Regions from separate parts of the Arthrobacter sp. YAF34 genome, predicted to be linked through region 3. Evidence: riboswitches for the same ligand, from Rfam matches in the RefSeq annotation. Region 3 holds a riboswitch; each other region holds the start of a gene.
What was found. Region 3 has a riboswitch for S-adenosylmethionine ahead of metX (homoserine O-acetyltransferase MetX). Riboswitches for the same ligand answer to the same signal wherever they lie in the genome.

Region 1 (4,477 bases), on a different contig from region 3:
CGCTCAAGGTCAACGATGCCCCGGCCGGCAGCTGGATCATCGACACCCCCGGCATCCGGTCCTTCGGACTGGCCCATGTGGACCCGGACCGGATCCTGCGCTCCTTCCCGGATCTGGAACCGGGCACCGACGATTGCGAACGCGGCTGCAAGCACGACGCCACCGCCGTCAACTGCGGCGTCGACGCCTGGGTTGCGGCCGGGCACGCTGGCGCGTCGGGGCCTGCACGGCTGGCCTCCCTGCGCCGGCTGCTGGGCACGGACCCCCGTCAGGAAGCCCAGGAAACCAAGGAACTGGGCACCGTGTCCTGAGCGGCGCCGCTTCCCGGCCCGCGGCGCAGCGCCGCGGCCTCCCGGCTGGAGGCCCGCTTTCCCGGTAGTTTGGAACCATGAGCCAATCCGCTTCGAGCTACAACGATGACCTGCGCCTTGCCCATGTCCTGGCAGATTCCGTCGATTCCCAGACCATGAGCCGTTTCAAGGCGCTCGACCTTCGGATCGAAACGAAGCCCGACCTCACCCCGGTCACCGATGCCGACAAGTCCGCCGAAGAGGCCATCCGCGGCCAGCTCTCCCGGTCCCGTCCACGCGACGCCGTCCTGGGCGAGGAATTCGGCAGCTCGGGTCACGGCTCCCGCCGCTGGATCATTGACCCGATCGACGGCACCAAAAACTTTGTCCGCGGCGTCCCGGTCTGGGCCACCCTGATTGCCCTCGTTGACGAGGGCGAGCCGGTGGTCGGCGTCGTCAGCGCCCCTGCTCTGGGCAAGCGCTGGTGGGCGGCCAAGGGCTCCGGCGCCTACACGGGCCGCTCGCTGGCCGCGGCCACCCGGCTGAAGGTCTCCAACGTCTCCAAGCTTGAGGACGCCTCGCTGTCCTATTCCAGCCTCGGCGGTTGGAAGCAGCGCGGGAACCTGGACGAGTTCCTGGGCCTCACCGAGGAGGTGTGGCGCACCCGCGCCTACGGCGACTTCTGGTCATACTGCCTCGTGGCAGAGGGTGCGGTGGACATCGCTTGCGAGCCCGAACTCAACCTCTACGACATGGCCGCCCTGGTGCCGATCGTCACTGAAGCCGGCGGCCGGTTCACCTCGCTCGAGGGCGAGGACGGACCCTTCGGCGGTAACGCGCTGGCCACCAACTCGATCCTCCACTCGGAAGTGCTCAAGCGGCTCAACCCCGGACTCGACGACCTCCTCTAGGTGCGCGCTGCAGGTGCGCGCGTTCCGCGCGCGTAACAATCCGCTTCACATTCGGGGACTGCCTTCTCCCCGCCGGCGCGGATGTCCTACGCTCGATGCAGGTCACGAGTGCCAGCGCTAAACCCCGGTTTGCTGGCCGGCAACCCTCCAGACGCGGCGGGGTGCCCCGGGTGACGACCTGGCCGGTCCGGAACGGACACGGCAAGCGCGGATTCCCACGAGGGGGGGTCCTGTCCGAGTGAGGTCCCATGACAACTGCCGTTTTTCCTGCTGCCCCCGAAATCCACCCCGGTACCGATGCCAGCCATGCTGCCGGGCGGACCGATCACCGCATCACTGCCGCCGCGCGGCCGCTGGCCGCCGTCACCGGGGCCGAAATCCAGGCCCCGCTAATCCAGGGCGGCTCGGCCCGCTACGCCAACCTCGATTACGGCGCCTCCGCCCCGGCCCTGTCCGTGGTCTCGGCCTACCTGAACGAAATCCTGCCGTACTACGCGAGCGTCCACCGCGGCGCCGGCTACGCGTCCCAGATCAGCACCTCGGTCTACGAGAACGCCCGGGACATCGTGCGGGGCTTCGTGGGCGGCCGGCCGGACGATTCCGTGATCTTCACCCGCAACACCACCGATTCCCTGAACCTGCTTGCCGGCTGCCTGCCGCTGCGCGAGGGCCGGCCGGCGGGCGAGGTCCTCTACCTCGACATCGAACACCACGCCAACCTGCTGCCCTGGCAAAACGTCCCGCACCGCAGCGTCGTCGCCGCCCCCACCCTGGCCGCCACCGTGGACCGCCTCCGGGACGAGCTCGCCCGCGGCGGCGTGAGCCTGCTGGCCGTCACCGGCGCCTCCAACGTCACCGGGGAGATCCTGCCCATCCGGGCCCTCGCCGCACTGGCGCACGAATACGGCGCCAGGATCGTCGTCGACGCCGCCCAGCTGGCCCCGCACCGGCGGATAAATATCGCCGCGGACGACGTCGACTACCTCGCCTTCTCCGGGCACAAGCTGTACGCCCCGTTCGGCGCCGGCGTGCTGGTGGGGCGGACCGACTGGCTCGACGCCGGCACCCCGCACCTGGCCGGCGGTGGAGCAGTCCGCGACGCCCGGCTCGACTCCGTCAGCTGGACCACGGGACCGGCCCGGCATGAGGGCGGCTCGCCCAATGTCCTGGGCGCGGCAGCGCTGGCCCGCGCCACACAGGTGCTCGCTGCCCTGGACACGGAGCAGTGGTACGGGCATGAAGAAGCCATCCGGTCCTTCCTCGTCGAAGGGCTCCAGCGGATCGAGGGGGTAACGGTCCACCGGATCTTCGCCGATTCGACGCCCGCTTCGTCCTACCGTTCGTCCCCTGCAGGCGATGAGCCGGGCGCCGGCACCATCGGCGTCGTGAACTTTTCCGTCGAAGGCTACGACGCCGGACTGGTGGCCGCCTACTTGTCGGCCGAACACGGCATCGGCCTGCGCGACGGCCGCTTCTGCGCCCACCCTCTGCTCAAACGGCTCGGCCTGCCCGCCGGCTCCCTGCGGGCCAGCTTCGGCCTCGGGTCGCGGCTGGAGGATGCCGAGCGGCTCCTGGCCGGCCTGCGGCACCTGCGGCAAGACGGGCTCGGCTGGGACTACGTGGTGGACGCCGGCCGCTGGGTGCCGGCCAACGACAACCGCAGCTACCCGCACTGGGCGCCGAACACCCCGGGCACGGCCGGTGCCGCACCCTGCAGTGTGGACTAAGGCGTCTTACGGGCGGCAGAATCGGGACCCGGTCCAGTGCGGTGAACCAGTGCGGTAAATTCGAAAGGTACTGACATCAAGGACCTGCCGAAGGAGATCGCACGTTGCACAGCGTGCCCAAAATGCCCAGTGGCCCCCAAATGCGCAGTGAACCCAAAATGCCCAGTGGCCTCAAAAGGCACAGTGGCCCCAAACTGCAGGGTGTGCGCCGCCAGGAACTCGGACAAAGCTTCCAGGACGGCGGAGCGCACTACGAACGCGTCCGCCCGGGCTACCCGCAGGAATCGGCTGACTGGCTGATCCCGGCGGGAGCCCGGGACGCCGCGGACGTTGGTGCGGGCACCGGAAAGTTCACCGCACTCCTGGCCGCACGGGGCCTGCACGTGGTGGCCGTTGACCCGTCGGCGGACATGCTCGAGCAGCTGCGCCGGACCCTGCCGGATGTCACCGCCGTCGAGGGAACCGCCGAGCGGACGGGCCTTGAGCCCGAGCGGTTCGACCTGGTCACGGTTGCCCAGGCGTGGCACTGGTGCGACCCCCAGCTGGCCAGCGCCGAAATCGCCCGGATCCTGAGGCCGCACGGCGTGCTGGGCCTGATCTGGAACCAACTGGACACCGCCGTGCCCTGGGTGCACCGGCTCTCCCGCATCATGCATGCCGGAGACGTCCACAAACCCCACTTTCGCCCGCCCCTAGGTCCCGAGTTCACCGGGCTGGAGAGCCACCTGACCCGGTGGGAGGATGCCGTCACCACGGAGGATATCCAGGAGCTGGCCAAGTCCCGCAGCTACTACCTCGCGGCGTCGCCGGCCACCCGGGCCAAGGTCTCGGCCAACCTCGACTGGTACCTGCACGAGCACTTAGGCCACGCCCCCGGCGACCTTCTCCAGCTGCCCTACCTGACGCAGACGTGGCGGTCCTTCAAGACGGTCTGAGCCAAACGCGGAAGCCCATGGTTTCGGTGTGCCTAATAATCATTTGTAGGCAATAATAACTTTGAAGGTAACTTTGACGCCGGCGGCTTTCCTGCCGGTGCCGATCATCGCGTCAACGCGGACGCGCCAATCACGGGAGCTGGCAGTGTTGGACGTAACGGGACACGAACAACCGCCGCGGGGCGCACGCACCTACAAGCATCCAGGTGCCCGCAGGGCACTGATCACCCTCCTGGGGCCGGCGTTCGTGGCGTCGATTGCCTACGTGGACCCCGGAAACGTGGCCGCCAACCTGACCGCCGGAGCCAGGTACGGTTACCTGCTGGTGTGGGTCCTCGTCGTCGCCAACATCATGGCGGTCCTGGTCCAGTACCAGTCCGCCAAACTCGGAGTCGTCACCGGCAAGAGCCTGCCGGAGATCCTGGGCGAGCGGCTCAGGCCGTTCTGGCGCCGCACCTTCTGGCTGCAGGCCGAAATCGTGGCCGCCGCCACCGACCTCGCGGAGGTGGTGGGCGGGGCGCTCGCGCTGTACCTGCTGTTCGGCCTCCCCCTCCCCCTCGGTGCCGTGATCGTCGGCGCCGTGTCGATGCTCCTGCTCGCGGTGCAGGCCCGGG
Region 2 (4,477 bases), on a different contig from region 3:
CCTAGGATCGCCCCGCCCAGCACGCGTCCCTGGCCGTCGATGTGCTTCGTGCCGGAGTAGACGATTACGTCCGCGCCGAGGTCGCCGCAGCGCTGCAGGAGCGGGGTGGCGAAGACGTTGTCGACCACCACCGTGGCCCCCGCCGCATGGGCGAGCTCGCTCACGGCGGCGATGTCCACGATTTCCTGCATCGGGTTCGACGGCGACTCGAAGAAGACCGCCGTCGTGGGCCGGGACAGCGCGGACTGCCACTGTTCCAGGTCAGGGCCGTCGACAAAGACCGTCTCGACGCCCCAGCGCGGCAGGATCTCATTGAGGATCACAAAGCACGAGCCGAAAAGCGAGCGGGCGGCGACCACCCGGTCCCCGGCCCCCAGCAGCGCGCCCAGGGCGGTGAACACGGCGGACATGCCCGACGCGGTCGCAAAACACGCCTCGGTTCCCTCCAGCAGCCGGAGCCTCTCTTGGAAGGTCGCGACCGACGGGTTGCCGTAGCGGGAGTAGACGAAGCGCTCGTCCTCGCCGGTGAAGGCGCGCTCGGCGGCGGCCGCGGACTCGTAGACGAAACCGGAGTTGAGGAAGATCGGTTCGGCGGTTTCCTGGAAGCCGGTGCGGTCAAGGCCGCCACGGACGGCCTGGGTGTCGGCCGACCAGCCGGCGGCGTCGGGATTGAAAGTCACTTAAATCTTTCCGAGCTTGGTGGGGAGGCCGCGGTTCTTCCAGCCGTTGACGGTGCGTTCGCCGGAGCGGTCGGGCTCGCCCTCAAAGCCCTCGAGAACGTTGTACGAGGTGTAGCCGGCGGCTGTTGCGGCCCTCGCGGCGGCAATCGACCGGGCGCCGGAGCGGCACAGGAACACCAGTTCCACGCCGGTGTCCTCCGGGGCCTGCCGCCGGAGCTGGTCGACGAAGTGCGGGTTGGGCGCGCCGCCGGCGAGGTTCCATTGGATGAAGAGCGGATCATTGCGCGTCTCGCCCGCGGACGTGGTGTCCGGGACGCCGATGTGAGCCCATTCGCCCTCGGTCCGGACGTCCACCAGGACGGCTCCGGCCTCCAGTTTGGCCCACGCGGCCTGCGGGCTGAGGTCTCCGGCGTAGCTCATGCGTGGCCCTCGAAGGCCTCATCCGCGCCAAACTCGTCAGCGTCGAGTTCATCAACGGCGTTGGCTACGGCGGCGTCCGCGCTGGCAATCGCCGCCGGCAGGACCAGCGCCTGCGCCACGATCACCGTGCTGCCGTTGAAGGTGGCGGCGGGACTTCCGTGCAGGACATAGCCCTCGGCCAGGGCGGCCGACACGCGCTCACAGAAATCGCGGTCATCCGGTCCGGTGAACAGCCGGTAGGCCAGCTTTTGCTCCCCCGCGGATGCGGCTCCGGACGTCGCACCGGGGGCTGTGTTTGGGGATGCCTTTTCGGGTACTACGGGGGCGGACGTGTCGGGCACGACGGATCTCCTCTTTCACGCTTGCAGTTCGAATGGTGATTCTGCCGAGTCTTCACCTGAGGCACCCCGCCGCGAAAGGGAGGGTTGCCGACCGGCCAGTCAGGGCTTGGCACCGGTTCTCATTACTCCCCAAAAACGTAACACTTACGACGCCGACCCGCACCGCCGCCGTCGTCATGTTCCGTAACCGGATCACGCCCAAGGCCCGAGGCCCAATAACCGGGGCGGCGCGGCGCGGCGCGGCGCAGACGCCGGACGGGGCGAGTAGTGCCCGGTCCCATTTTCGGGTACCACCCACTCGTGCGCGGCCCGACGATGCGCCGTGTACTGGTGGGGACCGGACCGACGCCCCGGCCACGAAGCAACGTGTCAGCAATTCCACACTGTCTGGAACTAGGGGCCGGGAGACCGCCGGAGCCGCAGCCGCGGCCCGGCAGGTGACGGCGGAATGGAGCAATCATGGGTCCGCGCATACTGGTTACCGGTGTAGCGAGCGCCGCCGGCCGGACCGTCGCGGCCCAGCTCGCCGCCCGCGGCGTCCCCTGCCTCGGCTCCGACGCCCGCGCCGATACCCGTCAAGCCGGGGACGGCCCAGCGGTGGCAGCGGTCAGGCTCCTGCCGGCGACGGACCCGGACATGGTGCTGGACCTGCGCCGGCTGGTGGACCGGGAAGCCATCAACGTCATCATTCCGACCCTCAGCGTGGAGCTGCCGGTCCTGGCCGCGGCCCGCGCCGGATTCGGGCGGGACGTCCGGATCATCGTCGGCGACCCTGCCGCGGTGGCCCTCGCCAACGACCGGCTGTTGACCGCATGGGCGTTGCAGGCGGCCGGCATTCCGGTTCCGCGCTTCGCGGTCCCCGGGGACCTGGCTGCCGCGCCGGCGTCCCTGGCGGACCTCAACGGCCCCGTCGTGGTCAAGCCGCGGATCTTCAAAGGCACCCGCGCCGTCCACCTGCTGGCCGGGACCGCCGCCGTGAGCTGGAAGAATATGGCGCCCGGGCAGCTGGTCCAGGAGTTCATCCCGGGTGCCGACTACGTCGCCCTGGTGTTCGGCACCCCGGCCCGCAACGCGATGGCCCCGCTGGCAGTGGTCCTGGAGAAGACGAAAACCCCGTACGGGCGCGCGGGCAGCGACGAGGTCAGCCGCAGGGTACCGGCGGGCGAGGCCGGGGACGTGCGGAAGCTGGGCCTGGCGGCCGTGCGCGCACTCGGACTGACCGGGCCGGTGCAGGTCCAGATCCGGCGCCGCGCCGACGGGACCCCCGTAGTGCTGGGCGTCTGCGCGACGCTGGGGGAGAACAGTACGTGGGCACCGGAACTGCTCGACGCCGTGCTGGCAACTTTCATGCTCCCGGCCTTCAATCCCGCCTCCTTCCGGCGCTGCCCGGCAGTTCCCGCGGATGCGCTGGGGTGACCCGGCCTAGCTATTCGATGGTGGCGAACAGGGCGTTGAGTTCGGCCGTGAGCTGCCTGCGGAGCTCCGCGGTGCCGATTTCCTGGCCGTCGATGTGGTTCACCGGCGCCAGGAGCCGGATGCTGGAGATCAGCCAGACGGCGTCGGCGTCCAGCAGGTCCTTCGGCTCCAGCGGTCCGTAGCCCAGTTCCCAGCCTGCAGCCTTGGCCGCGGTGAACAGGGCGCCCTGCGAGGTGCCCGGCAGGATGCCGCTGTCCAGCTGCGGGGTGATGAGCCGCCGGATCGTGCGCACGCCGCCGGCGCCGTCGTCCGACGTTTCCAGATGCGCCAGCAGAACGGTCGACGTCGGCCCCTCCAGGACCCGGCCGTCCGCGGACGTGAAGATGACGTCGTCCGCGCCGTGCCGGTGGGCGTGACGCAGCGCCGCCATGTTCACGGCGTAGGAGAGGGTCTTGGCGCCGAGCAGCAGCCAGGGGGCGCGCTCGCCGACTTCGCTGTCGTAGCCGCGGTCCAGCAGGATGACGTCGATTCCGGTCTCGCGCTGGCGGCGCCCCGCCGCCGAGGGGGCGGAGGCCTGGACCCAGCAGGTGGGGGCTGCGGCGCCCTCCGGCCCGCGGGTGACGAGCAGCTTCACCACCACCTCGTCCCCTGCCGCGTCGCCGCCGGCAGCCAGGGCCGGATCCTGGCGCCGGTACTCGCCGATGGCGGTGTCCACGGCACGCCGCCACGCGTCCTCGGCCGGGATGTCCAGCTCCAGCAGGCGGGCCGAGCCGGCCAGCCGGGTCAGGTGCGCCTGGATCTTGCGGGGCCGGCCGCCCACGGCCAGGAGCGATTCGAAAACGCCGTCGCCGCGGGTGGCGCCCAGGTCCGTGGCCATGAGCTGCGGCTTCGACGCGTCCGCCACGCGGCCGCCGTCGAACGCCGGGTCCAGGAAGACCAGCACGGTTGCGGGCGCAGGAACAGCGGCAGGAGAGGTCATGGCAACAGCTTAGTCCCGGTGGTCCCGGGATAGGATTTGCTCGTTGCCCGTTCCGGAACTGTTCCGCGGGCTTGAAGCGTGAGGGGTTCGCCTGTGCTGTGGCAATTTCCGATGGCGGAGACCTTGCCGTCCTGGGCCGTTATGATCCTGACCCTGATCGATTTCGCCATCCGGGTGCTTGTCTTGGGCATCATCCCCGGAAACCGGCGGCCCACCACCGCGATGGCGTGGCTACTGTGCATCTTCATTGTGCCCACCATAGGCCTGCTGTTGTTCCTGCTGTTCGGCAACTTCCGGCTGTCCCGGCGCCGCCGCGCCCAGCAGGAAGCGGTCAACACCAGGATCCGGGCGGGGACGTCGGAACTGCAGGCCGTCGAGAGCCGCTACGCCGGACCGGAATGGGTGGCATCCGCCTCCGAACTGAACAAGACGCTGGGGTCGCTGCCGATGGTGGACGGCAACAGCGTCGAACTGCTGCCTGGCTACCCCGACTCCATCAAGGCGATGACCGAAGCCGTCAGGGGCGCCAAATGGTTTGTCAACGCCGAGTTCTACATCATGAGCTCGGATCACGTCACGGACGATTTGCTGACTGCCATGGAGGAGGCCACGGAGCGCGGCGTCGAGGTCCGCGTCCTCTT
Region 3 (4,477 bases):
CGCTGGCCGAGCTCGCCCCCATCTATACCCGGATCGGCAACCCCACCCAGGACGCCGTCGAACAGCGCGTGGCAAGCCTTGAAGGCGGCCTCGCGGCCCTGCTGCTCAGCTCCGGCCAGGCCGCCGAGACCTTCGCGATCCTCAACGTGGCCGAAGCCGGGGACCATGTAGTGGCCAGCCCCAGCCTCTACGGCGGAACGTACAATCTGCTCGCCCACACGTTGAAGAAGTTCGGCATCTCCGTGACATTCGTTGCGGACCCGGACAACCTTGACCACTGGCGGGACGCCGTCCAGCCCAACACCAAGCTGTTCTTCGGCGAGGTGGTGTCCAACCCGCGCCAGGACGTGCTGGACATCGAAGGCATCTCCAAGGTGGCCCATGAGGCCGGCGTGCCCCTGATCGTGGACAACACCCTGTCCACCCCCTACCTCATCCGTCCGATCGAGTGGGGCGCAGACATCGTGGTCCACTCCGCCACCAAGTACCTCGGCGGCCACGGCGCCGCGATCGCCGGCGTGATCGTTGATTCCGGCAACTTCGACTTCGGCAAGGACCCCGAGCGGTTCCCGGGCTTCAACACCCCGGACCCCACCTACAACGGGCTGGTCTACGCCCGCGACCTCGGTGCCGGCGGCGCCCTCGGGGCCAACCTCTCCTACATCCTCAAGGCCCGGGTGCAGCTCCTTCGCGACCTGGGCTCCGCCGTGTCCCCGTTCAACGCCTTCCTCATTGCCCAGGGCATCGAGACGCTCAGCCTGCGCGTCGAACGCCACGTGGCCAACGCCACCAGCGTCGCCGAATGGCTGGAGGCCAGGGACGACGTCGAGTCGGTCGCCTACGCCGGACTGCCGTCCAGCCCCTGGTACGAACGCGGGCGCAAGTACGGGCCCAAGGGGACCGGCGCCGTCGTGGCATTCACGATCGCCGGGGGAGCCGAGGCCGGCAAGCGGTTTGTCGATGCCCTCGAGCTGCACTCGCACGTGGCAAACATCGGCGACGTCCGCTCCCTGGTGATCCACCCGGCGTCGACCACGCACAGCCAGCTCTCGGCCGAGCAGCAGGCCGTGGCCGGCGTGAGCCCGGGGCTGGTGCGGCTCTCGGTCGGCCTGGAGCACATCGATGACATCCTCGCGGACCTCGACGCCGGATTCCGCGCGGCCAAGGGCGCCTAAGGACACGCCGCATTCGCCGGAGCCGTCGAGGTCGCCGTAACGCTCGGGCGGCCTCGGTGGTTTCCGGCGGTCCCGGTGCACTGGACACCGGGGTGTCACACGGAAGTCACAATCTTGGTCATACCGGCACCCTGTTTCGTACACTCGATGCAGGTCATGAGTGCCAGCGACAGCCCCGGCTTGCTGGCCGGCAACCCTCCTTTTGCGGCGGGGTGCCCCGGGTGAAGACCTGGCCTGCCGGTCAGCTGACGGCAGGCAAGCGCGAAGTTAGGTCCTCAGATGACGATTGCCGTCACCCGCACGGGTGTACCCGAAACCCAACCAGCCCGGACTTCCGGTGCGCCCGGAAGCACGTCCGCCGGCCCTGCCCCGGGGGCGGATCCCCGGGTGCCGGACGGACGCGTCCAGTACCTCCGGATCGGCGACCTGCAGCTCGAATCCGGGGTCGCGCTGCCGGACGTGGTTCTCGCTTACGAGACGTGGGGGTCCCTCAACGCCGATGCGTCCAATGCCGTCCTGATTGAGCACGCCCTGACCGGCGACACCCATGTGACCCGCGGCGCCAGCGCGGAACCCGGCTGGTGGGAGCAGCTGGCCGGACCGGGGGCTCCCGTGGATACGGACAAGTACTTCGTAGTGTCGATCAACATCCTGGGCGGCTGCTACGGCTCCACGGGACCGTCCACGCCGGCACCGGACGGGCGCCCGTGGGGATCGCGGTTCCCGCTCGTCACGCTACGGGACACCACCGCCGCGGAGGCACGCCTGGCCGATGCCCTGGGCATCGGCAGCTGGCACGCCGTACTGGGCGGCTCACTCGGCGGGGCGCGGGCGCTGGAATGGGCCGTGATGTACCCCGGGAGGGTCCGGCGCTGCGCCGTGATTTCGGTCGGCGCCAGCAGCACCGCCGAACAGATTGCCTTTGCACAGGCCCAGACCCTGGCGATCCGCCAGGATCCCCACTTCAACGGCGGGGACTACTACGGCGGCCCGGAGCCCGTCGCAGGGCTCGCTCTCGCCCGCCGAATCGCGCACATCACCTACCGCTCCGCGGCAGAACTGGAGGGCCGGTTCGGCCGGAACGCACAGGAGCCCGAGGCTCCCCTCGAGGCCGGATCGCTGGCCGGGCGCGGGCGCTACCAGGTGGAAAGCTACCTGGACCACCAGGGCAACAAGCTGGTCCGGCGCTTCGACGCCAACAGCTACATCGCCATTACCGAGGCACTCATGAGCCACGATGTCTGCCGCGGACGCGGAAGCCTTCGCGAGTCGCTCGCCTCCGCCACCGCCGAATTCCTGGTCGCTGCCGTGGACTCGGACCGGCTGTACTTCCCGGCCCAGTCCCGTGCGCTGGCCGAGGCCCTGCCGGGCGGCGCCGAGCTGCACATCATCGAGGCGCCGATCGGCCACGACGGCTTCCTGACCGAAATCGGCCAGCTAAGCGGCCAGTTGCGGAGCAGCTTCTTCGGCTAGTCGCCGCGCCGCTGTGCATTTTTGCAGATGCTCTCTGCAGTAATGGTCGTTGTGGCCCACGACCTCTGGACCCATACTCGTTGAGAATGACGCTGTGTGTGCAAACTCACACACGTCTCAGCCTAATGGTCCACAGGGTGTCGAAGGCGACACCGAAGGAGTTCTCATGAGCACGGAAAACGCCGCGGCAACGCGAGCAGACGGGTCGGACGTCAAGACGTCCGGCCTGAAGAAGGTGGTGGCGGCCTCGATGGCCGGCACCGTCGTGGAATGGTACGAATTTTTCCTCTACGCCTCTGCGGCCACCCTGGTCTTTGGCAAGGCATTCTTCCCGAATTCCCAGACCGAACTGGACGGCATCCTCGCGGCGTTCCTCACCTACGCCGTCGGCTTCATCGCACGCCCGATCGGCGGGATCGTTTTCGGCCACTTCGGCGACAAGTTCGGCCGCAAGCAGCTGCTCCAGGTCAGCATCATCCTGGTCGGCGTGTCCACCTTCCTGATGGGCTGCCTGCCCACCTTTGCGCAGATGGGCTACTGGGCCCCCGCGCTGCTGGTCTTCCTGCGCTTCGCCCAGGGCTTCGCCGTCGGCGGTGAATGGGGCGGCGCCGTCCTGCTCGTCGCAGAGCACAGCCCCAGCAAGTCCCGCGGCTTCTGGGCCGCGTGGCCGCAGTCCGCCGTTCCGCTGGGCAACCTCTTCGCCACCGCCGTGCTGTTCATTCTGTCCTCCGTGCTGTCCTCCGCGGACTTCCTCTCCTGGGGCTGGCGAGTCGCCTTCTGGCTCTCCGCCGTGATCGTCCTCATTGGCTACTACATCCGCACCAAGGTCAGCGACGCCCCGATCTTCCTGGAGGCCCAGAAGGAAGTCACTGTCGAGAACAAGGGCTACGGTGTTGCAGAGGTCTTCCGCCGCTATCCCCGAGGCGTGTTCACCGCGATGGGCCTGCGCTTCGCGGAGAACATCCTTTACTACCTCGTGGTCACGTTCTCGATTACCTACCTCAAGACCGTGGTCCATGCCGACACCGCCCGGATCCTGCTCCTCCTGCTGGTGGCACACTTCATCCACTTCGCCGTGATCCCCATGGTCGGCAGGCTCTCGGACCGCGTGGGCCGCAAGCCCGTCTACATGGCCGGCGCCGTTCTTGGTGCGACCTGGGGCTTCTTCGCCTTCCCGATGATGGACACCGGAAACGATTTCGTCATCCTCGCCGCTGTCATCATCGGGCTGCTGTTCCACTCCCTGATGTACGCGGGGCAGCCGGCCATCATGGCTGAGATGTTCCCGACCCGCATGCGGTACTCCGGGGTTTCGCTCGGCTACCAGGTGACCTCAATCGTGGCCGGTTCGCTCGCGCCGATCATCGCCGTCGCCCTGCTGAGCCAGTACAAGTCCTCTGTCCCGGTGGCCATCTACCTCCTGATCGCCTGCGCGATCACCGCCGTCGCCGTCTTCTTCCTCAAGGAGACCCGCGGCATCTCGCTCCACGACGTCGACGCCGCCGACGCCCAGGGCACCGCAGACCTCCTCACCGCGGGCAAGCGGTAACCCCGCCGCCCCGAGGAACGTTCGTTAGGGCGCAGGCTGCCCGGCTCCGTGCACTCACGGAGCCGGGCAGCCTGCGTTAACGGCGGAACGCGGCGCCGACGGTAGCCTGACCTGACCCGGGACTTAGGCGGAGAGCACCTCCCGGCGCTCCCTGATTTCCTGCCGAATCGCCTCCAACACGGCACGGACCGGGGCCGAGCGCAGCGACTCGGGCCGGGCCACCGCCCAAATGGGGAGCTGGCGCTGGAAGTCGTCCGGCAGAACGGCCACGAACCCGGGC

Region 1: linked by a shared signal. The riboswitch ahead of AB4Y72_RS11225 (aminotransferase class V-fold PLP-dependent enzyme) and the one ahead of metX (homoserine O-acetyltransferase MetX) in region 3 are both predicted to bind S-adenosylmethionine.
Region 2: linked by a shared signal. The riboswitch ahead of AB4Y72_RS13730 (DUF1737 domain-containing protein) and the one ahead of metX (homoserine O-acetyltransferase MetX) in region 3 are both predicted to bind S-adenosylmethionine.

Annotation. Positions count from the first base shown of each region.
Region 1 covers NZ_JBFRCV010000008.1:21,614-26,090, forward strand. The annotation lists gene rsgA (ribosome small subunit-dependent GTPase A) at 1-311, shown strand, start outside; gene hisN (histidinol-phosphatase) at 389-1,201, shown strand; SAM riboswitch class IV at 1,302-1,415, shown strand; gene AB4Y72_RS11225 (aminotransferase class V-fold PLP-dependent enzyme) at 1,450-2,928, shown strand; gene AB4Y72_RS11230 (class I SAM-dependent methyltransferase) at 3,069-3,863, shown strand; gene AB4Y72_RS11235 (Nramp family divalent metal transporter) at 4,009-4,477, shown strand, end outside.
Region 2 covers NZ_JBFRCV010000010.1:120,796-125,272, reverse strand. The annotation lists gene AB4Y72_RS13740 (O-succinylhomoserine sulfhydrylase) at 1-680, opposite strand, end outside; gene AB4Y72_RS13735 (rhodanese-like domain-containing protein) at 681-1,100, opposite strand; gene AB4Y72_RS13730 (DUF1737 domain-containing protein) at 1,097-1,345, opposite strand; SAM riboswitch class IV at 1,454-1,568, opposite strand; gene AB4Y72_RS13725 (hypothetical protein) at 1,901-2,857, shown strand; gene AB4Y72_RS13720 (aminodeoxychorismate lyase) at 2,868-3,836, opposite strand; gene cls (cardiolipin synthase) at 3,978-4,477, shown strand, end outside.
Region 3 covers NZ_JBFRCV010000002.1:240,145-244,621, forward strand. The annotation lists gene AB4Y72_RS03440 (bifunctional o-acetylhomoserine/o-acetylserine sulfhydrylase) at 1-1,175, shown strand, start outside; SAM riboswitch class IV at 1,328-1,443, shown strand; gene metX (homoserine O-acetyltransferase MetX) at 1,455-2,648, shown strand; gene AB4Y72_RS03450 (MFS transporter) at 2,815-4,197, shown strand; gene AB4Y72_RS03455 (LysR family transcriptional regulator) at 4,321-4,477, opposite strand, start outside.